One region of the Kitasatospora sp. NPDC059571 genome, then DNA from elsewhere that is predicted to be linked to it. Evidence: riboswitches for the same ligand, from Rfam matches in the RefSeq annotation. Region 1 holds a riboswitch; each other region holds the start of a gene.
What was found. Region 1 has a riboswitch for cyclic di-AMP ahead of ACFV0G_RS15120 (transglycosylase family protein). Riboswitches for the same ligand answer to the same signal wherever they lie in the genome.
Positions count from the first base shown of each region.

Region 1 (5,272 bases):
CCTGCTCACCACCACCCACCGGATCGCCCCCGGGCTGCTGTCCTGGCCGGCCTGGGAGGCCCTGCGCTCGGCCGGCCGGGTGCTGGCCGCCGACCCGTCCCACCCGCAGCTGCCCGCGCTGCGCCAGGCCGGCGTCGAGGCGGAGATCGTCGAGCGGGCCTCCGCGCCGGCGCTCGCCCGGCTGCTGGTCGAGGCCTCGCCCGTGGTGTTCCTCGGCAGCCCGGACGGCGACCCGGGCCTCACCGACGCGCTGGCCCGCCTCGCCGTGGAGGAGGCCGGCGCCGTACCGGAGATCGAACTGCTGCCCGGCTCCTACGACCTGCCGGGGGCGCGGCTGCTGGACCTCGCCTCGGTGATGGACCGGCTGCGCTCGCCCGGCGGCTGCCCCTGGGACGCCGAGCAGACCCACGAGACGCTGGTGAAGTACCTGGTGGAGGAGGCCTTCGAGCTGGTCGAGGCGATCGAGGAGGGTGACCGCGCGACCCTCCGGGAGGAGCTCGGCGACGTGCTCCTCCAGGTCTTCTTCCACTCCCGGATCGCCGAGGAGCACCCGGACGACCCGTTCTCCGTCGACGACGTGGCCGGCGACATCGTGGAGAAGCTGATGTACCGCCACCCGCACGTCTTCGGCGACGTCCGGGCGGAGGGGTCGGCCCAGGTGGAGGCCAACTGGGAGGAGCTCAAGGCCGCCGAGAAGCAGCGCGATTCGGTGCTCGACGGCGTGCCCGCCGGGCTGCCGGCGCTGGCGTACGCCGCGAAGCTGGTCTCCCGGGTCCGCCGGGCCGGCTTCACCGCCGTGCCGGACGCCCCGTACGAGCTGCCCGGCGAGCTGACCGCGGACAGCGCCGGGGAGCTGCTGCTCGCGGTGGCGCAGCGCGGCCACGACGCGGGGATCGACGTGGACGCGGCGCTGCGCGCGGCGGCCCGCCGCTACCGTGCGGCGGTGCGGGCCGCGGAGGGGCTGAGCGGCTGACGCTGCGGCGGGACGACCTCGCCGATCGCCTCGCCGACCAGGGCGAGCAGCTCGGCCAGCGGGTCGAGGTGGCCGGGCAGCTCGGCCAGCGGGACGATCCGCTCGCCGTGCGGGCCGGCGACCGCGAACAGGTCGATCGGGCCGAGGTGCTTGGCGGCGGTGGCCACCAGGGCGGCGATGTCGCTGGGCTGGTGGACGTCGCCGCTGACGCCGACCACCGGGCAGCCCGGCCGGTCGAGCTCGGTCGCGAGGTCCTCGGCGACGCCGGGGCGGAGGTCGGCGACGAGCATCCCCCTGGCACCCGCGGCGGCGAAACGCCGGGCCAGGTCGCCGCCGTCGCCCCCGCTGAGTACCGCGATGACCACCACTGCCCCGGCTACTCGCATGGCCTGCTCCTCCTTGAGCGTCCCCCGCGAACGGCACCGCACGGCCGTCACCACGGTTATCGGAGGATGGTAGGCACCCCGCGACCCTCCGCAACAGGGATTACCCCCCAGGTGACCAGACTCACGCCCGACCGGGTCAAGATACGGTCTGGAACATGCCGGACACCCCCCAGACCCACCGGCCCGAGCTCTTCACGTGGGAGTTCGCGGCCGACCCCTACCCCGCGTACGCATGGCTGCGCGAGCACGCGCCGGTGCACCGCACTACCCTGCCGAGCGGGGTGGAGGCGTGGCTGGTCACCCGGTACGCGGACGCCCGGCAGGCGCTCGCCGACGCCCGGCTCTCCAAGAACCCGGTGCACCACAGCGAGCAGGCGCACCGCACCGGGCGGGTCGGCATCCCGGGGGAGCGCCAGGCCGACCTGATGACCCACCTGCTGAACATCGACCCGCCGGACCACACCCGGCTGCGGCGGCTGGTGTCAAAGGCGTTCACCCCGCGCCGGGTGGCGGAGTTCGCGCCGCGGGTGCAGCAGCTCACCGACCGGCTGATCGACTCCTTCGCCGAGCGGGGCACCGCCGACCTGATCCACGAGTTCGCCTTCCCGCTGCCGATCTACGCGATCTGCGACCTGCTCGGCGTGCCGGCCGAGGACCAGGACGACTTCCGCGACTGGGCCGGCATGATGATCCGACACCACGCCGGCCGGCGCGGCGGCGTCGGCCGGGCCGTGAAGAAGATCCGCGGCTACCTGGCCGAGCTGATCCACCGCAAGCGCGCCGACCTCGGCGACGACCTGATCTCCGGGCTGATCCGGGCCAGCGACCACGGCGAGCACCTGACCGAGAACGAGGCCGCGGCGATGGCCTTCATCCTGCTCTTCGCCGGCTTCGAGACCACGGTCAACCTGATCGGCAACGGTCTGTACGCGCTGCTGCGCAACCCCGGGCAGCGGGCACTGCTGCAGGAGTCGGTGGCGCTCGGGGAGAGCGGGCTGCTGGAGACCGGGATCGAGGAGCTGCTGCGCTACGACGGTCCGGTGGAGCTGGCCACCTGGCGGTTCGCCACCCGGCCGCTGACCATCGGCGGCACGGACATCCCGGTCGGCGACCCGGTGCTGGTGGTGCTGGCCGCGGCCGACCGCGACCCGGCGCGCTTCTCCGACGAGAACACCCTGGACCTGGCCCGCACCGACAACCCGCACCTCGGGTTCGGCCACGGCATCCACTACTGCATCGGCGCCCCGCTGGCCCGGCTCGAGGGCCGGGCGGCGCTGGCCACCCTGCTGACCCGGCTGCCCGACCTGGAGCTCGCCGCCGACCCGGCCGAGCTGCGCTGGCGGGGCGGCCTGATCATGCGCGGGCTGCGCGAGCTCCCGGTCTCCTTCACGCCGTCCGGGAGGTGACCCGGCGACCGGGGCGGGGCACCCGGCCGGACCAGCTGACGGCGTGTCGGTGCGGTGCGTGTCGCCGGGTCCCCGAATGCCCGTCAAACCGGACAAATCGGTTTCGTTCGTGGGCGATAATCGCGGCGTCGTAATTCTTGCGTGATATCGGCGATATGAGCTTGTGATTGGTCGTTCGATCTGCCTACTCTCCGGATCGGCCTGCACCGGCGGGCCTCGGTCGCGGAACGCCGAATCCTGTCCACCGCGCACCGACACACCGGACAAGACCCAGGACAGGGGCGGGGGAACCACGTTCGTCGCCGTCCCCACGGCTAGGGGTGAAGCCGCGTCAGCAGGTCCCCTCCTGCTCCCCGCGGCCGGGCCACGCCTCCCGGTCCGAACCCGACAGCTCACCTCGCAGGCGTTCGGAGAGGGACAACCCATGCTCTTCACCGGACCTGGCCGCCACCGCCGCCGCACCTCCGCCCAGAAGGCGGTCGCCGTCGCGGGCGTCACCGGCGCCGGCCTCGCCCTGCCGCTGCTCACCGCCGCCGGTGCGACCGCCGCACCGGTGTCCACCTGGGAGAAGGTCGCCCAGTGCGAGAGCGGCGGGAACTGGAGCATCAACACCGGCAACGGCTTCTACGGAGGACTGCAGTTCACCGCCGGCACCTGGCGCGGCTTCGGCGGTACCAGGTACGCGGCCTACGCCCACCTGGCCACCAAGGGCCAGCAGATCGCCGTCGCCGAGAAGGTCCTCGCGTCCCAGGGGCCCGGCGCGTGGCCGGTCTGCTCCAAACGCGCCGGCCTGACCCGCGGCGGCGCGCCCGCCAAGGCCGACACCGCCGAGGGCGGCAGTACCGGCGGCCCCCGCTCCGCCGGCGCCCCGCAGTTCCCGGGCCAGGCCGGCTGGGACGCCGAGGCGGCCGTGTACTGGTACCCGAAGAACGGCGGCTGGTACTGGACCGCGCACCGGGAGATCTACCAGCGGTACGCCGGTACCGCGGACCGCCCGGCGCCGGAGGACGCCACCGACACGGCCGACACCGCCGACGGCGGTGAACGCACCCTCCAGGCCGTACCGCTGCCCGAGGTCGGCCGCGAGGACTACACCGTGCGGCCCGGTGACACCCTGTCGGGCATCGCCGCCGACCGGCAGCTGCCGGGCGGCTGGGAGCAGCTCTACGCGGCCAACCGCGCGGTGGTGGGCGCCGACCCCGACCTGATCCTGCCCGGCCAGCAGCTGCGGCTCGGCTGACGCCCCACCGGGCCCGCCCGGACCGGCCCCGGCCCACCGCCTCCCCGCCCCGCCGCCCGCGGGGGCGGGGAGGCCCGGCCGGGCCCGGCTGCCGTCCTCCAGGTGAACTACCGGCGAGTAGTCGGGCCACACGGTGAGACAGGGCCATGCCCGGCATGGCCCGGCGGGCCCGTGCGGCTAGGCTCTGGTCGTAACGACCCTCATCCGCTTCCGCTAGGAGATGCCTCGTGCCGTCCATTGATGTCGTCGTAGCCCGCGAAATCCTCGACTCCCGCGGCAACCCCACGGTCGAGGTCGAGGTCGGCCTCGACGACGGCAGCACCGGTCGTGCCGCTGTCCCGTCCGGTGCCTCCACCGGCGCCTTCGAGGCCCTGGAGCTCCGCGACGGCGACAAGAACCGCTACTTCGGCAAGGGCGTGGAGAAGGCCGTCCTCGCCGTCATCGAGCAGATCGGCCCCGAGCTGGTCGGCTACGACGCCACCGAGCAGCGCCTGATCGACCAGGCCATGCTCGACCTGGACGCCACCCCGGACAAGTCCTCGCTCGGCGCCAACGCGATCCTCGGCGTCTCCCTCGCCGTGGCGCACGCCGCCTCCGAGGCCAGCGACCTGCCGCTCTTCCGCTACCTGGGCGGCCCGAACGCGCACGTCCTGCCGGTGCCGATGATGAACATCCTCAACGGCGGCTCGCACGCGGACTCCAACGTCGACATCCAGGAGTTCATGATCGCCCCGATCGGCGCGGAGTCCTTCTCCGAGGCCGTCCGCTGGGGCGTCGAGGTCTACCACACGCTCAAGGGCGTGCTGAAGGAGCGCGGCCTGTCCACCGGCCTCGGCGACGAGGGCGGCTTCGCGCCGAACCTGGACTCCAACCGCGAGGCGCTCGACCTCATCGTCGAGGCCATCAAGAAGGCCGGCTACACCCCGGGCAAGGACGTCGCGCTCGCCCTGGACGTCGCCTCCTCCGAGTTCCACAACGACGGCGCCTACACCTTCGAGGGCAAGGCGATCTCCTCCGCCGAGCTCATCGACTACTACGCCGAGCTGGTCGCCGCGTACCCGCTGGTCTCCATCGAGGACCCGCTGGACGAGTCGGACTGGGACGGCTGGAAGGCCATGACCGAGAAGCTGGGCGACAAGGTCCAGCTGGTCGGTGACGACCTGTTCGTCACCAACCCGGAGCGCCTGCGCCGCGGCATCGAGACCGGCACCGCCAACGCGCTGCTGGTGAAGGTGAACCAGATCGGCTCGCTCACCGAGACCCTGGA
Region 1 covers NZ_JBHWBW010000107.1:10,400-15,671, forward strand. Annotated here, with positions in the region: gene ACFV0G_RS15105 (MazG family protein) at 1-973, shown strand, start outside; gene ACFV0G_RS15110 (SDR family NAD(P)-dependent oxidoreductase) at 931-1,359, opposite strand; gene ACFV0G_RS15115 (cytochrome P450) at 1,515-2,765, shown strand; cyclic di-AMP (ydaO/yuaA leader) riboswitch at 2,984-3,185, shown strand; gene ACFV0G_RS15120 (transglycosylase family protein) at 3,190-4,005, shown strand; gene eno (phosphopyruvate hydratase) at 4,233-5,272, shown strand, end outside.

Region 2 (5,272 bases), on a different contig from region 1:
CGGGTCACGGAACAGCCGCAGCGGGAACATCGGTTCGGCCACCTTCGTCTCGACCAGGCAGAACACGCCGAGCACGGCGGTGCCCCCGATCAGGCCGGCCAAGACCCAGGGGTTGGTCCAGCCCATGGTGCGGCCGCCGTAGGGCTGGATGCCGTAGGTGATCGCCGCGAGCAGCGCGGTCAGGCCGGCGGCGAAGGTGATGTTGCCCCACCAGTCGATCCGGCCGGGGCGGCGCACGCCGGTCTCGCGCAGCGAGCGGTAGGCCCAGACCGTGCCGATGATGCCGATGGGCACGTTGACCCAGAAGATCGACCTCCAGTTCCACTCGGCGAGCAGCCCGCCCAGCACCAGGCCGATGAACGAACCCGCGATCGCGGCCACCATGTTGACGCCGAGTGCCATGCCGCGCCGGCTGGCCGGGAAGGCGTCCGTGATGATCGCGGCGGAGTTGGCCATCAGCATCGCGCCGCCGATCGCCTGGACGACGCGCCAGCCGATCAGCCAGATCGCCCCGCCGCCGCCCTGCAGCGGGTCGAGCGAGAGGACCACCGAGGTGACCGTGAAGATCAGGAAGCCGGCGTTGTAGATCCGCACCCGGCCCCAGATGTCGCCCATCCGCCCGAGGGTGACCACCAGCACCGCAGTCACCAGCATGTAGCCCATCAGCATCCACAGCAGGTAGCTGACGTTGCCCGGCTGCAGCGGGTCGAGGTGGATGCCGTTGAAGATCGCGGGCAGCGAGATCAGCACGATCGACGAGTTGATGGTGGCGATCAGCATGCCCAGCGTGGTGTTGGACAGCGCGACCCACTTGTAGCGCGGGTGCTCCGCCCCGATCAGACCGCGGCGGGCCCCGCCGGGCGCCGCCGCGGGCGCGGGCCCTCCGTCCGGTGCAGTCATCGCCGTCCCTCCCCCTCGAAGATACTTAGCTGACATCAACTAAATTACTGCGCGCGACGGCGCCTCGCCAGGGTCCGGACGGACCCGCGGGCGGACGGCCGGGTCACGACCCGCGCGGCCCCGGCCCGGCCGTCGCCACGGCTTCCCCCGCGGAGCGGGCAGGCGTACGGTGGCCACACGGCACCGTGCGCATACGCGCCACCGCCGATCCCCCGAAGGTCCAGCGACCTACCGCACCGCTGGAGGCCGACGATGGCCGACCCCAAGGCGTTCCTGAACACGCCGCGGAAGCTCCGCGCCCGGCGTGCCGCCGAGGCGCGGGTCCGGGACTGGCAGGAGGTCTACCAGCCGGGGGCGCTGCTGCCGATCATCGGGGGCCAGGCCGCCCGCTGCATGGACTGCGGCCTCCCGTTCTGCCACCAGGCCTGCCCGCTCGGCAACCTCGTCCCGGAGTGGAACCGGCTGGTCGCCGACCAGGACTGGCGGGACGCCGCGGACCGGCTGCACGCCACCGACAACTTCCCCGAGTTCACCGGCCGGCTCTGCCCCGCCCCCTGCGAGAGCGCCTGCGTGCTCGGGATCATCGCCGAGCCGGTCACCATCCGCAACGTCGAACTCGCCGTCGTCGACCGCGCCTGGGAGCAGGGGTACGAGGTGCCCTGCCCGCCCGACCGGCCGACCGGCCGGAGCGTCGGCGTCGTCGGCTCCGGCCCCGCGGGGCTGGCCGCCGCCCAGCAGCTGACCCGCGCGGGCCACGCCGTCACGGTGTACGAGCGGGCCGACCGGATCGGCGGCCTGCTGCGCTACGGCATCCCGGACTTCCGGCTGGAGAAGCACCGGCTGGACCGCCGGATCGACCAACTCCGCGCCGAGGGGACGGAGTTCCGCACCGGCGTCACGGTCGGCGAGGACCTCCCGGCCGCCGAGCTGCGGAGCCGGCACGACGCGGTGGTACTCGCGGTCGGCGCCACGGCGTGGAAGGACCTCCCGGTCCCGGGACGGGAGTTCACCGGCATCCACCAGGCGATGGAGTACCTGCCGCTGGCCAACCGGGTGGCGGCCGGCGACCTCGCCGAGTCCCCGGTCAGTGCGCGGGGCCACCGCGTCGTGGTGATCGGCGGCGGCGACACCGCGGCCGACTGCGTGGGCACCGCGGTGCGCCAATTCGCCTCCGGAGTACGGCAGCTGGACATCAACCCGCGCCCCCCGGACGGCCGGCCGGAGGCCCAGCCGTGGCCGGTCCACGCGAAGGTCCGGCACGAGACCACCTCGCACGAGGAGGCCGGCCGGCAGTGGCCGGCCCGCGACGGCGCCGACGGCGACATCCGTGCGTACGCCTCCACCACGGTGCGCTTCGACGGCGACCCGGACGGCCGGGTCTCCGCCGTCCGCATCGCCGACGCCGCGCCGGGCAGCCGGGCCCCGCTGCCCGGCACCGAGCACGCGCTGGACGCCGATCTGGTGCTGCTGGCGCTGGGCTTCTTCGGACCGGAGCCCGACACCGGGCTGGTGCAGCAGTTCGGGCTGCGGATCGACGCGCAGGGCAACCTCGCCCGGGACGACCGGTTCGCGGCCGGCCCGGACGGGGTGTTCGTCGCGGGCGACGCCGGCCGCGGCCAGTCCCTGATCGTCTGGGCGATCGCGGAGGGGCGGGCAGCCGCCGCCGCCGTGCACCGTTACCTCACCGGCCGGGACGACCTGCCCGCCCCGATCACCCCGGCCAGCCGTCCGATCGTCCCGGAGGACCCGGCACCGGCCGGCTGACCCGCCCGCCTCCCCCGGGCCCGCGCCGGGCCCCCGGCTGGACGGCGGCGCAGGGCCCACTCGACGACCGCGAGGTTGATCACCCAGCCCGCCCCCATCAGCACCGCCCGGACCGCGACCCCCGGACGGCCGACCAGCAGCATCCTGGGCAGCCGGGTCAGCACCTGCGTGCCGGCGCCCAGGCCGATCGCGTAGCCGCGGGCCATCCAGGCCCGGTGCCGCACGATGTCGCGCCGCAGGACCGCGGTCGTCCCGAGGACGAGCGAGACCGCCATGGCCGAGCCGAACACCAGCCGCAGGCCGGCCAGAACCCGGCCGTCGCCCGGGCCGTCGGGATAGGAGACGGTCATCCACAGACCGGAGAGCGCGACCGCCAGCCCGCAGGGCACCAGGACCCGGCCGGCGGCCCGGTGCCACCCGGGCCTGCGGCGCCGCAGGCCCGGCGCGAACCGGAGGGCGCCCAGGACGCCGTACACGCTCGCCGCGACGATGTGCACGACGACGGGCAGCGGGGCCGCGAAGAAGCGCGCGTCCTGCGGCCCGCCCGGCCCGCCGGCCGCCAGTTCGGAGATCCGGGCCGCCCCGGCGGCGACCGGCACGGCGCTCAGCAGGAGCAGCCCGGCGGATCGGACGGGCGGGGCTCGTGCCGGAGCGGGCGGCGGGGATCACGCACCGGATCAGGGTACGAGCGCCGGTCCCGCACCGGATCGGCCGAAAGTACGAGGCCCGCGGCCGAACGCCGCGGGCGGGCCGACGGCGGGAGGGACGACGGTGGCCGGTCGGCGGGGCGACGGAGGGGCGGCGGCGGACCGCCGGGGGCCGCCGGGGCCGCGCGAGGGCTCGCGGGGCGACCTGCGGAAAGGGCGGGGTGTGCGCGGCCGGTGCCCGGGCGCGGCCGCAGGGTCGGCCCACGAACCGTCACCGGAGCGTCGAGGTTCGTGTGATGATCATCCGCTGGCGGCCGCGGCACCGGAGGTCGTGGGCCCGATTCCGGCCACCACCCCGCCACAACCCGGACGAATTCCCGCTCGGGAATTCCGACCGGAATTCCGCCCTATTTCCGGGATAAGGACGACGCGGACACGACAGGTGAATCGGGTCGGCAATCGGGACGCGTCGCTCCACCCCCGCCGCCACCTGCGACAGCAGGGCGCGGAGCGCCCCGGACCGGCGCGCGGGCTCCCCGTGCCGGCGCGTTCGGCGAGTGCACTCGTGATGGTTGTGTGATTGTCGGGATGCCAGCTTGTTACTGAGGCACCGATCCCTCTAATCTCCGGTAGCAGCCCGCCAGCACGGGCGCCCGAGATGCGGCACGCCGAACCCTGCCCACCGCGTCACACGGGTCACCGACCAGACCCTGGGCAGGGACGGGGGACCCACACGTACCACGCCGTCCCCACGGCTAGGGGTGAAGCCGCCCTCGCGCGGCCGGGCCACCTCCCGGTCCGAACCCGACAGCTCACCTCGCAGGCGTGCGGAGAGGGAACTCGATGGGTTTCATCGGCTCCGGCCGCCACCGCCGCCCCACCCAGACCGAGCGGGCCGTCGCCGCGGCCGGCGTGGCAGGCGCGGGAATCGCCATTCCGCTGCTCACCGCGACCGGCGCGCACGCCGTCGCCCCCACCACGTGGGACGCGGTCGCCCAGTGCGCGAGCGCCGGGAACTGGGCCAAGGACACCGGCAACGGTGCCTACGGCGGGCTCCAGATCGACCTGCACAGCTGGGTCGCCTACGGCGGCGACGCCTACGCCGCCGAGCCCGACCACGCCACCCGGGACCAGCAGATCGCGGTCGCCGAGCGGATCCTCGCGGACCGCGGCGCCGCCAACTGGGGCTCCTGCGCCACCTCCGCCGGGCTGACCGGCGAGGGCCGCGCCACCACCCAGCCCACCACGCCCGCGGCGACCACCCCGGCGGCGCCCACCACCGCGCCCGCCGCCCCGGCCACCACGGACCCGGCCGCCCCCGTCCAGCGCGGCAGCGCGGCCCCGGTCTTCCCCGGCATGCAGGGCCGCGACGCCTCCGGCCTGTACTGGTACCAGGCCGCCGACGGCGGCTGGTACTGGACCACCAGCCAGCAGGTGTACGAGCAGGCCACCGGCACCGGCCAGTCGGCCGCGCCGACCGGCACGCCCACCCAGGACGGCCAGGCGCCGACCTCGACGACCGGCACGCCCACCGCGCCGACCACCACGCCCGCCACCCCGGCGCCGGGCACCACCACCGCCCCCGGCGTCCCGGGCACCGCCACGGCCACCCCGCCCGCCCCCGGCACCCCCGGCACCCCCGGAGTCGCGGACCCGACCGGCCAGGCCGGCACCCCGGCCGGCGACCCGGGCACCCTCGGCACGCCCGCCGCGCCCGCCACCACCGGGACGCCGGCCCCGGCCGCCACCCCGGCGCCCACCACGTACACCGTCACCGAGGGCGACACGCTGTCCGGCATCTCCGACACCCACAAGCTGGGCGGCTGGAAGCACCTCTACGACCAGAACCAGTCCACCGTCGGCGAGGACCCCGACATGATCCACCCCGGACAGGTCCTCGAGATCCACTGACCGGCCCGCGCCCGACCGGCGGGCCCCCCCCCCCCCCCGCGGGGGGGGCG
Region 2 covers NZ_JBHWBW010000343.1:72-5,343, reverse strand. Annotated here, with positions in the region: gene ACFV0G_RS28755 (MFS transporter) at 1-900, opposite strand, end outside; gene ACFV0G_RS28750 (glutamate synthase subunit beta) at 1,153-2,664, shown strand; gene ACFV0G_RS28745 (DUF2306 domain-containing protein) at 2,577-3,263, opposite strand; cyclic di-AMP (ydaO/yuaA leader) riboswitch at 4,003-4,153, shown strand; gene ACFV0G_RS28740 (transglycosylase family protein) at 4,155-5,222, shown strand.
Region 2: linked by a shared signal. The riboswitch ahead of ACFV0G_RS28740 (transglycosylase family protein) and the one ahead of ACFV0G_RS15120 (transglycosylase family protein) in region 1 are both predicted to bind cyclic di-AMP.

Region 3 (5,272 bases), on a different contig from region 1:
CGGTCGTACCCGGCCGGGCCCTCCGGACAAGGCCACTGACCGTACGGGGGATCGAGTGCGCTCTCTCCGGCCGGGCCGGGTGGTCCATTCCTGGTCTGCGCAGGCCGTGGAACGGAAGTCCGAGAGGGGAACAACGGCATGCCGGGCCGTCCGGGTCCGCTCGTCGCACCCGGCGTAATACGGGACCCGGCCCGGTTTGAGGGCAGCCAGGTCCGTGGTCGTGAAATGGACGGTTGCCCCGGACCAGGAGTCGTCCTTCGTGGCACCGAAGTGGTCCCTCAATCTGCTGGCGTTCACGGCCCCTGCACAGCACCATGGCCGTCGCGATCGCCGGGCAAAGGCCGGTGTCGTCCCTCGGGGGTGGGAAGTGATCGAGTTCATGGATGCGTACGCGCTGTGGCGGGCGATGCCGTTCCCGCGCGGCGGGCGTGCGGGGTTCGCGGAGATCCACGGTGATCTGGCGGTGGCCGACGAGTACACGACGACGGTGATCCACTTTGTGGAGAAGGGGGTCTTCCGGCCCGCGCCCGTGGACGTCCTGGCGTATCTCGACCAGCTCATGGTGCGGATCGACCGGTTGGCCGAGGGGGCGGACGCCGACGTCCTGGCCGCGGTCCGCGCCTATCACGCATATGCGGTGCTGCTGCGGCTGGTCCATGAGACGTGCCTGGCCGAGGGGGATCGGGCACGGCCCGACCCGGCGGAGGTACCCGCCGCGGGCAGGTGCCGGGACACGCACGACTTCGCCTCCCGCACCCGGGTCGCCGCCGCGGACGTCGTCGACTGGTACAGCGGACCGGCGACCGTTCGGTATGCGGGGAAGGAGCTGTGCGTCCGGGCCGACCTGGTGCGGACCCGCTCCGAGGGGTCGGTGGGCTGGAGCGGTGTGATCACGGCCCGGGAGGCGGATCCCGCGTTCTACGAGCTGTTCGACCACGGGTCGCCGCGGATCCTGACCGCGGACGGGAGCGGCCGCTTCACTGCCGTCGAGTACCGGGCCGGCCACCGCAGCCTGGCGATCCTCGGGAGCGGCCCGGCACCGTTCTGACGCCGCCGCCCGGGACGGCGGGCACGGGTGCCGCGCGCCCCGGCGGGGTCGTGCGGGCCGGTCAGCCCAGGTAGTGGCGGGTGACCGCGGAGGCGACGGCGTCGATGTCCAGCCAGCCGCGGGCGGTGGAGCTGCCGCCGTCGTTCGAGCCGACCGTGTTGTCGTGGCCGGCGTTGAAGATGTCGTCGCCGGCGACCTGGTTGTTGTCGCCGATGACGATGATCCGCTGCTGCGGCGTCGCGGCGGCGCTCGCTGCCGGCAGGCAGGCGGCTCCGGCGACGGCGAGCAGGACGGCGGTGCGCTTGAGGCCTCGGTGCATGAACGTTCCTTCCGCGACGACGGGGGTGTCGTGCCTGCGACGGTAGGCCGCAGCAGGGCCGCGACCAGGAACGTTCGGCCGGTCGGCGGCGTGTTGGTAGAGGCGGGAGGCCTGATGCCCGGTCCGGCCGTGAGGGGGTCAGGCCGGCGGTCCGGGCCGGGCGGTGACCGCCGGTCGGCTGCCGGGCTGCCGGGCACGGCCGAGGCCCGGCCGGAGCTGGTCCGGCCGGGCCTTCGGGTGGCGCGGGTGCGTCAGACGCGGACGCCGTGGGCGGCGAGGTAGGCCACCGGGTCGATGTCGGAGCCGTACGCCGGGCCGGTGCGGACCTCGAAGTGCAGGTGCGGGCCGGTCACGTTGCCGGTCGCACCGGAGAGGCCGATGACCTGGCCGGCGGAGACGGTCTGGCCGACCGAGACCTTGAGGGCCGAGAAGTGGGCGTACTGCGAGTACTTGCCGTCGGCGTGCTTGATGACGACGTTGTTGCCGTAGGCGCCGCCCCAGCCGGCCTCGACGACGGTGCCGGAGGCGATGGCGTGGACCGAGGTGCCGGTGGAGACGACGAAGTCGACACCGGTGTGGTAGCCAGAGGACCAGTTGGAGCCGGCCTTGTGGTACGGGGTGCCCAGCGGCGCGGAGACCGGGGCGACGTAACCGGAGGCGGCGGCGGCCGGCTTGGCGGCCTCGGCGGGCTTCGCGGCCTGGGTGGTCGCGGCGGGCTTCGGGGTGCTCGGCGCGGCGGCGGGCTTCGGCGCGGCGGCCGGCTTGGCGGCCTCGGCCGGCTTCTGGGCCGGGGCCGGGGCGGCGGCCGGGGCCTGCGCGGCGGCGTGGCCGGCCACGGAGAGCTGCTGGCCCGGGAAGATCAGGTTCGGGTTGCCGCCGATGACCTGGCGGTTGTCCTGGTAGAGCTTCTTCCAGCCGCCGTCGACGTGCTGCGCGTTGGCGATCTTGGAAAGGGTGTCGCCACCGACGACCTTGTAGGTGGCGGCAGCGGCCTTGGCCGGAGCCTCGGAGTGCGCGGCGGCCGGAGCAGCGGCGACCGGCGCGGCGGCCTTGGCGGCAGGCGCGGGGGTGGTGTGAGCGCTGGCAGCAGTGGCCGGGATGGCGATGGCAGCGGTGACCACACCGGTGGCGACGGCGAGACGGGACAGACGGGTGCCCAGAACGGACATGGAGTTGTTCCTCTCCGACGCCTGCGAGGTGAGCTGTCGGGTTCGGGCGGGGAGTTCGCCCGGTCGCTGACGCGACTTCACCCCAAGCCGTCCCGGAACTACCGGGCGCGGCACTTACCTTGGGTCCCCCGCTCCTGCCGTGCACAGATTGTGCGTGGCCCCGGACGGCGGCAGGACTCGGCGTTCCGCCCGGTGGCTCGCCCTGGCGATTGCCGGGCAGGACTCGAGGAAAACCGATCGGGCACGTTCGAGGCAAGCCCCGGGCCTGCGGCGCCCGGCGACGATCACGGTGCGGGTGACTCTCCGCTCGGCACGGGTACGCGGAGCGCAATCAACCCAATGACCCTAAGTGTCCGGATCATGGCTTTTTGCCGAGTTCGGGCACCTTCCGTGCGCGGCCGGTCGCGGGCGGGCACGGATCATGGGCCGGCCGGTGACGCTGGTCACCCGGGGGTTCGACGACCGGCTTCGGGGTACCCCGCAGGGCTCCCCCGGCCCGCCGGGCGCCCGGTTTCCCCGGCCACCTGCCCGGCCGATAGCCTCGCCGCGTCCAGATGTTCGACCGTTGTCGAGCCGCCCCCGCCGGGCGGCCGGGTGAGGAGCCACGGGGTGCGCCCGCAGGAGCGGCTGGATGTCATCCAGCGCAGTGTGGTCCGGGAGATGGCGCGCTTCGGCCGGGACTTCACGGTCGACGGCAGCGTCGTCCGGGGCCCGGGCACGACCGCGGTGGCGGTACGGGAGCACGCCGGCGAGGCCGGCCAGTCCGGGCACGTCGACCTCGGATACGTCCTCGACCTCGGCCGGGCGGACGGCCGGGTGGTCTGGGACTGCACCGCGGGCCTCGGCCGCACCGAGGAGGAGCAGCTGGAGAGCGCCGTCCGGATGTGGGCGACGACCACCGCGGCCGCGGTCGTGGAGCTCCAGGACGGGCGCGGCGAGCACGGCGACCACTACCGGACCGAGCTGCTGCCCGGCTGGCAGGCGGTGCAGGGGCCGGCCGCGGTGTTCGGCTTCGGCAGCGACCGGCTCGCGGACTGGCTGGCCGGACACCAGGTGCTGCCGGAGCTGGCCGAGGCCCTGCTGCCGGAGCTGGCCGGGCCGGGGGCGGCCGGGGTGACGGGCGTGAAGCTGTTCCTGGGCGGGCGCCTGGGCGCGGACGTGGCCGAGGTGCGGGTCGCCGGAGAGGTCTCCGAGCGGGCGTCCGCGGCGCTGCGCGCGCTGGCCTGGCCGCGCGGCGAACGGCTCTGCTGGGCGCGGTTGTTCGTCCTGCTGGTGGCGGACGACGCGGCGGAGCCCGGGGCGGTGGCGCACCCGGCGGCCGCCGCGGGGGCGGGCCCGGACGTCCCGGCGGCACCGGTGCAGGCACCGCGCCGCGGGCTGCTGGACCGCTGGCGCCGGCCGCGCGCGGACCGCCGCCCGTCCTGAGCCGGTCGGCCCCGGCGGACGGGCGGTGCGGCCCGGTGGTTCAGCTGGCCACGGACGAGATGGTCTTCGCGAGCTGGTTGAGGAAGTCCTGGATCGGCCGCGCGGCCGTGGACTGGCTCACCATGAAGCCGAAGAGGGCGGCGATGATCGCGTGGCTGGTCTTCAACTGCTTGTTGCGGATGAAGATCACGACGATCACGCCGAACAGGAACAACGCGGAGACGGAGAAGGCCACCCGAACTCACTTCCTCAAACTCTGCCGGGAGTTCACGGCGGAACCCCGTGTCGAAGCCGGCCTGCGGCCAGCGCCGACCGTCCCTGAAAACTGACCGGCCGATCCCGCCGTCATGGAGATGCCCCGCCGCGCCGTACCGCATGCTTCCCGCCGCGCACGCTGCCCCCCAAATCCCCCGGCGTCACCGGCCCTCCCGGACTCAGTGTGGTCGTTCGTGCCGACTGCGTAAAGGACTTGCCGGGTGCACGACGCGAAGATCCTGCCATGTGAGACGAATTTCCGCCGACCGAGACGATAGCGGAGCGAGGTTGACGGGGCGTCGGCAGGGCCGGTCCACAGGGGCCGGGATCGGCGGCCGGCCGGGCCGGCGGCCCGTGATCGACTGGGCGGCGGGGTCGGAGGATTGGCCGAAGATCACCGCCAGGGTCTTGACACCGTGCGCCGGCAGCGCTATTGACGCCAGACCAGCAGTACGGCCCGGTCGTCGTTGACGTCCTTGGCGACCTTCTCGATGAGGCGCCCGGCCGAGCCGCGGAAACCGGCCGCGACCAGCCGGTCGGCCTCCCCCATCAGCCGGTCCATGCCCTCCGCGAGGTCCCGGCCGGGGACTTCGACCATCCCGTCGGTGCAGAGCATCAGGACGTCCCCGCGGTCGAGCCGACCGCGCACCCCCTCGAACTTGGCGCCGTCGTAGATACCGAGCAGCGGGCCCTCCGCGCACTCCCGCAGCTCCCAGCGGCCGCTGCCGCCGAGGCGCTGCATGCCCGGCAGATGGCCGGCGGAGAGGAGCTCGTACTGGCCGGTGTCGAGGTCGAGCACCAGGTGGGCGGCGGTGGCGAAGCCCTCGTCCCAGTCCTGGCGCAGCAGGTAGCCGTTGGCCGCGGGCAGGAACTCGTGGGCGGGCAGCGAGCCGAGCAGGCCGCCGAAGGCGCCGGAGAGCAGCAGGGCGCGCGATCCGGCGTCCATGCCCTTGCCGGAGACGTCCGCCAGGACGACCTCCAGCATCCGGCGGCCCGGGCCGGTGCGGGCGGCGACCACGAAGTCGCCGGAGAAGGACTGGCCGCCGGCCGGGCGGA
Region 3 covers NZ_JBHWBW010000007.1:26,803-32,074, forward strand. Annotated here, with positions in the region: gene ACFV0G_RS02385 (hypothetical protein) at 368-1,048, shown strand; gene ACFV0G_RS02390 (hypothetical protein) at 1,110-1,367, opposite strand; gene ACFV0G_RS02395 (peptidoglycan DD-metalloendopeptidase family protein) at 1,619-2,536, opposite strand; cyclic di-AMP (ydaO/yuaA leader) riboswitch at 2,542-2,701, opposite strand; gene ACFV0G_RS02400 (DUF6348 family protein) at 3,146-3,961, shown strand; gene ACFV0G_RS02405 (hypothetical protein) at 4,002-4,196, opposite strand; gene ACFV0G_RS02410 (PP2C family protein-serine/threonine phosphatase) at 4,647-5,272, opposite strand, start outside.
Region 3: linked by a shared signal. The riboswitch ahead of ACFV0G_RS02395 (peptidoglycan DD-metalloendopeptidase family protein) and the one ahead of ACFV0G_RS15120 (transglycosylase family protein) in region 1 are both predicted to bind cyclic di-AMP.

Region 4 (5,272 bases), on a different contig from region 1:
TGCGGACGGTGCTGACCCTGCTGGAGCTGGGCGGGGCCCCGCTGCACGACGGCTTCCCCGAGCTGGGGTCCGCGGTGCTGGAGCAGCTGCTACACGAGCGCCTGCACCTGTACGTCCAGCCGGTCGGGGATCCCGCGGCGTACGGCGCGGCGGTGCGGCTGCTGATCGACCGTCAGCGGTGGGCGCGCCGGCTGAACGCCAAGCGGCAGGAGCGGCTGCACGCGGAGGCGGAGTGGCAGGGCGAGCTGCTGACCACGCTGCTGCGCCGGCCCCAGCTGCTGACCTGGCCGCGGCTGTACACCCTGCTGCTGGAGGCGCACGGCGTGCACACCGGCGACTGGGACGCGGTGCGGGCCTGGCTGGACGCGTTCCGCGAGCTCTCGCCCGAGGAGCGGGTCGCGGCGTACGCGGCGCTGGTGGACGGCGGCGAGCTGGACGCGGTGGCCGGCCCGGACGCGGAACTGCTGTGGAGCCGGGCGCACCTGCTGTCGATCGGCATGGCCACCGACGGTGCGCGGCGGCTGCTGGAGCACGGGCTGATGCGTCGCAGCTACCGGAACCTGGCCGCGCTGACCGCAATGGGCGAGCCGATGCCGGAGGAACTCGCAGGCGGGTTCGAGGAGTTCGAGGCAGTCGCCGAGGATGCCGCGCTGTGGCTGTGCGGGCAGTGGACGGTCCCCGGCCTGCCGGAGCTGCTGGTCGCGGAGTATCCCGACCTCGCGCCGGAGCCGGGCACGGAGGAGCTCCGCGCGTACGCGGAGGACCGGGCGCTCGCTGAGGGCCGCCCGCTCCCGGACGGCTGGGCGCCCGCCGGGCAGCAGGTGGACGGGCCGGAAGCGGGTTAGACCCGGATGCCCCGGGCCTGCAGCCAGGGCTGCGGGTCGGTCGGCGCGCCGCCGCCCGGGCGGATCTCCAGGTGGAGCCGGGGCGAGGTGACGCTGCCGGTGGCGCCGACGGCGCCGAGGACGGTGCCGGTGGGGGCGTGGCCGGAGGTGGCGCCGAGCCGGGCGAGGTGGCAGTACCAGATCTCGGTGCCGTCGGGCAGGGTCTGCACGACGCGGTAGCCGTACGAGCCCGCCCAGCCGGCCGAGGTGACGGTGCCGTCGCCGACGGCGGTGACCGGGGTGCCGGCGGGGGCCTCGAAGTCGAGCCCGGTGTGCAGGGCGGCCCAGTGCGAGCCGCCGGGCCCGTACACGGCGCCGAGCGAGAAGCCGGACAGCGGTGCGGCGAAGGGGGCGGAGGGCGCGTCGGTCCGGGGGCGGGCGGCCGGGGCGGCGACGGGTGCCTGGACGGCAGCGGCGGCGCGGCGGGCCTCGGCCTCCTGCGCGGCGGCGAGCCGGGCGGTCTCCTCGGCGGCCGTCCGGGTGTCGGCCTGCTGCTGGATCCGGGCGGCGAGGGCGAGGCCGGGGTCGGCGGCGCCCTGGGCGCCGTCGGGCGCGGACACGGCGGGCTCCGCGGCGGCGGCCGGGCCCGCGGCGGCGGCGGTCAGGCCGGCGGCGCCGAAGGTGGCGGCCATGGTCGCGGTGACACCGAGCAGCGGGCTGCCGCCCCGGGTCTGGCGGGGCAGCCGGTGGCGGGCCGGATCGGCCTGCTCCCAGGGGTGGTCGAGGAGCTGGGTGGGTGCGGCGGTGGGATCCGCCGAGGTCGTCGACGCCACGGGGGCGGACTCCTTTCCTTCCCTCTCGCCGACCGGGTTAGCTGACGGGTTCGGAGCAGGAAGGTCTCCTACGGCAGGGCCAGGGCCCGGCCGATTCACCCCAAGGAACGTGGTTCCCCGGCTCCCGGGTCCACCGCAGGGGTGGTCCGCGGGATTGAGCGACACGCGCACGGTGCCGTTCGGGTACGGCGTTGCCGACCGCGCTGCGTTATCAAACGTTAATGCGAGGTCCCCCCGGATTCCAAGTGCTCTCGGTTACGGACTTGCACCGGGCTCGGGGGACTTGGGCGATTTGTGACGGTTTGCCAAGCGGCCGGTCCGGGACCGTCACGGGAGGTGACGGCGCACTTGGGTATCCGTACTCATGTGCCGCCGCCGGCGCTCCGGGATGCTGCAGGCATGAGCGCACCGATGCAGCCCCGCACCACGGCCGCGTACTACGTCCAGGCCGTCCTGTCCTTCGCCCTCGCGCTGGCCGCCCTGGCGGTCGGCATCGCCTGCCTCCCGGTGAGCGCCTGGATGCGCGCGTTCCTCGCGGTCGCCCTGCTGTACGTGGTGACCTCGGCGTTCACCCTGGCCAAGGTGGTCCGCGACCGCCAGGACGCGGGCGAGCTCACCTCGCGGGTGGACCAGGCCCGGCTGGAGAAGCTGCTGGCCGAGCACGACCCGTTCAAGGTCGACGGGATCTGACGCCCCGGCGGGCCGCGGCCCGGTCAGCCGCCCGCCGGCCCGGCCTCGCCCGTCCCGCCCGAGCCGTCCGCCCCGCCGGCAGCGGCGGCCGCCCGCTTGGCCGCGTAGGTCTCGCCGCCGGCCGCCCAGTTCTCCGCCGGCAGTTCCTCGATCAGGACCCAGACCGCCGCCGGGTCCACGCCGGTGACCCGGGTGTACGCGGCGGTCAGCTCCCGGGCGATCTCCGCCCGCTGCTCCGGCGTGCGGCCGGCCAGCTGCTTGACGTTGATGAACGGCATGGCGCCCTGCCTCCTCGCGGACCCGGGCCCGCCCCGGGTCGATCGGCCGCACGCTACACCGGCCGCGCCGCCGCGCCGGCCGCGTAACCGCGGACCGGACGGCTCGTTGGGCAGGGCATGAAGAAGCGCAGCATGCTCGCCTTTGCCTCGCTCGCGGTCGGCGTCGTCGCCTCGCTGACCGCCCCCAGCGCCCACGCCGACGGCCCGCAGCACCGGACGGGCGACGCCAAGGCCGTGACCGGCACCGAGCTGCCCGACGGCGGCACCGACCGGGCGGCGGCCGCCGCCGACCGGGACGTCTCCTGACCCGTCCCCCGGCACCGGGGCCGGCTCCGCCGACCCGCACGGCCCCTCCCGACCGTTTGCCCCCCCCCCCCCCCGGGCCCTCGCCCCATTCCCCCCTCTCTCCTGCGGTGCGGCCGGGGTTGTGCCGATCCGATCGCAGGGCTGTCCCTGCCCCGCATGCCCTGGTGAGCGCCCTCCTGTGAGGCTGAGCACAGGGGGGTGCTTCACGGCATGAAAGGTCGACTCGCTAGCGTTACGCCTCGCAGCACTGCTCTCCTCCTGGGCGGTCTGGAGGGAGGTCCACGATGGACGCCGCAGCGGTACTGGGACCGTCATGGATCTGCGCGTTGGCGCTCTTCGCCGTACTCGGCGACGCGTTCCTGCCGTTCCTGCCCAGCGGCACCCTGGTGATCCTCGCGGTGCTCAGGACCTCCGACATGGACGGGGCTCCGGTCCTGCTGGGCCTGGGTGTCGCCGTCGCCTCGTTCCTCGGTGACCTCCTCCTGCTGCAGCTGGCCCGTCGGGGCGCACCGTCCGTACGCCGGCGGCTGGACCGCCGTCCGGAGCTCGCCGCCAGCGTGGAGCGCGTCCAGCAGAGCCTCGCCCAGCGGACCAGTCGGGCCGCCGCCCTCATCGTGATCATCGCCCGGTTCGTTCCCGCCGGACGGACCATCATCGATCTTGCCGTCGGCCACTCGCCCGCAGCGTCCCGCGTCTTCCTGCGCTGGTCCGCGCTGGCGGCCGTCGTCTGGGCCGCATACATCGTCAGCCTCGGCTGGCTCAACAGCCACTGGTTCAACACGGCCTGGCTGAGCATGGGCGTCTCCTGCGCCGCAGCCAGCCTGATCAGCGCCGGGGTGGCCCGCCTGGTCCGGCGTCGGCGCCGCGCCCTCGCGCTTGCCTGACGCCCCCCATCCCCGGCCTCCCGTCCTCGCCGGCCGTGCGCGGCCACGGGATCTGTCTCAGGACGGCAACAGAGAGGGCTGCCCGGGAGCCGCCCCCGGCCCGCGTGCGTGATGAATATCGGATGAGAACGGCGTTGCGGGACCACAGGGCGGACGTGACATCCTTGGGCAGCGAAACAGATCAATTGTCCGATTTTGTCGGCGTCGCACCGGCCCCCTCGGGAGCCGGTGCGTCCCACGAGCGCGCGGACACCATGCGGTAGGGGAGACCATGAGCAGCATCTCGCGCAGGGCTGTGCTGAGTGCCGGTGCGGCCACCGCGGCACTGGGGGCAGTCGCCGCCTGTGGCAGCACCGGTTCCGTTTCCCGGGACTCGGGCGGCCCGGGAAGCGGAAACGGCAGCGCCGGAGCCGGGTCGGGCAAGCCGGTCCAGGGGACGCCGCTGGGCGACGGATCGACGTCCGACACGGGCGCCCAGCCCAACCAGCCCAAGCCGGAGAAGCTGAAGCCCGGCGAGCAGCCGCCGCAGTTCGTGGTGTTCTCCTGGGACGGTGCCGGCGCGACGGACGACGGCCAGTTCGCCCGCTTCCTCAAGCTCGCCGAGCAGTACAAGGCCTCGATGACGTTCTTCCTGTCGGGCATCTACACCCTGCCCAAGGAGAAGTCGAGCCTCTACCACCCCCCGCGGCACTCCGTGGGCGCGTCCGACATCCCGTTCCTGTCGTCGACGGCGGTGCGCAACACGATCAAGCTGATCAGCCAGGCGTGGCTGGCCGGCCACGAGATCGGCACCCACTTCAACGGACACTTCTGTTCGAGCCGCGCCGACGGCAACGGCGTCAACAAGTGGTCGCCGGAGGACTGGGAGAACGAGATCCAGCAGGCCGTGGGCTTCGTCACACAGTGGCGGACGAACACCGGCTTCACCGATGTCGACCCGCTGCCCTTCGACTACAAGAAGGAACTCATCGGCGGCCGCACGCCCTGCCTGGAGGGGCAGAAGACCCTGCTGCCGACCGCTGCGAAGCTCGGCTGGAAGTACGACGCCAGCTCGCCGGGCGGGCTCCAGATATGGCCGCAGAAGGTCCAGGACGGCAAGATATGGGACTTCCCCCTGCAGGGAATCCCCTTCCCCGGACACAGCTTCCAGGTCCTCTCCATGGACTACAACATCCTCGCCAACCAGTCGCACGGCACCACCAAGGGCGACCCCGCCAAGTACGCGGAGTGGCGCAACCAGGCACGCGACTCGTACATCGCCGGGTTCGAGCGGGCGTACACCACCAACCGCGCGCCGTTCTTCATCGGCAACCACTTCGAGCAGTGGAACGGCGGCATCTACATGGACGCCGTGGAGGAGACCCTGAAGACGATCGCGGGCAAGCCCGACGTGCGCCTGGTGTCCTTCCGGCAGCTGGTGGAGTGGCTGGAGGTCCAGGACCAGTCCACGCTCCGCA
Region 4 covers NZ_JBHWBW010000041.1:8,077-13,348, reverse strand. Annotated here, with positions in the region: gene ACFV0G_RS07630 (hypothetical protein) at 1-845, shown strand, start outside; gene ACFV0G_RS07625 (M23 family metallopeptidase) at 842-1,657, opposite strand; cyclic di-AMP (ydaO/yuaA leader) riboswitch at 1,669-1,828, opposite strand; gene ACFV0G_RS07620 (YiaA/YiaB family inner membrane protein) at 2,057-2,347, shown strand; gene ACFV0G_RS07615 (4-oxalocrotonate tautomerase family protein) at 2,371-2,625, opposite strand; gene ACFV0G_RS07610 (hypothetical protein) at 2,743-2,931, shown strand; gene ACFV0G_RS07605 (DedA family protein) at 3,216-3,815, shown strand; gene ACFV0G_RS07600 (hypothetical protein) at 4,087-5,272, shown strand, end outside.
Region 4: linked by a shared signal. The riboswitch ahead of ACFV0G_RS07625 (M23 family metallopeptidase) and the one ahead of ACFV0G_RS15120 (transglycosylase family protein) in region 1 are both predicted to bind cyclic di-AMP.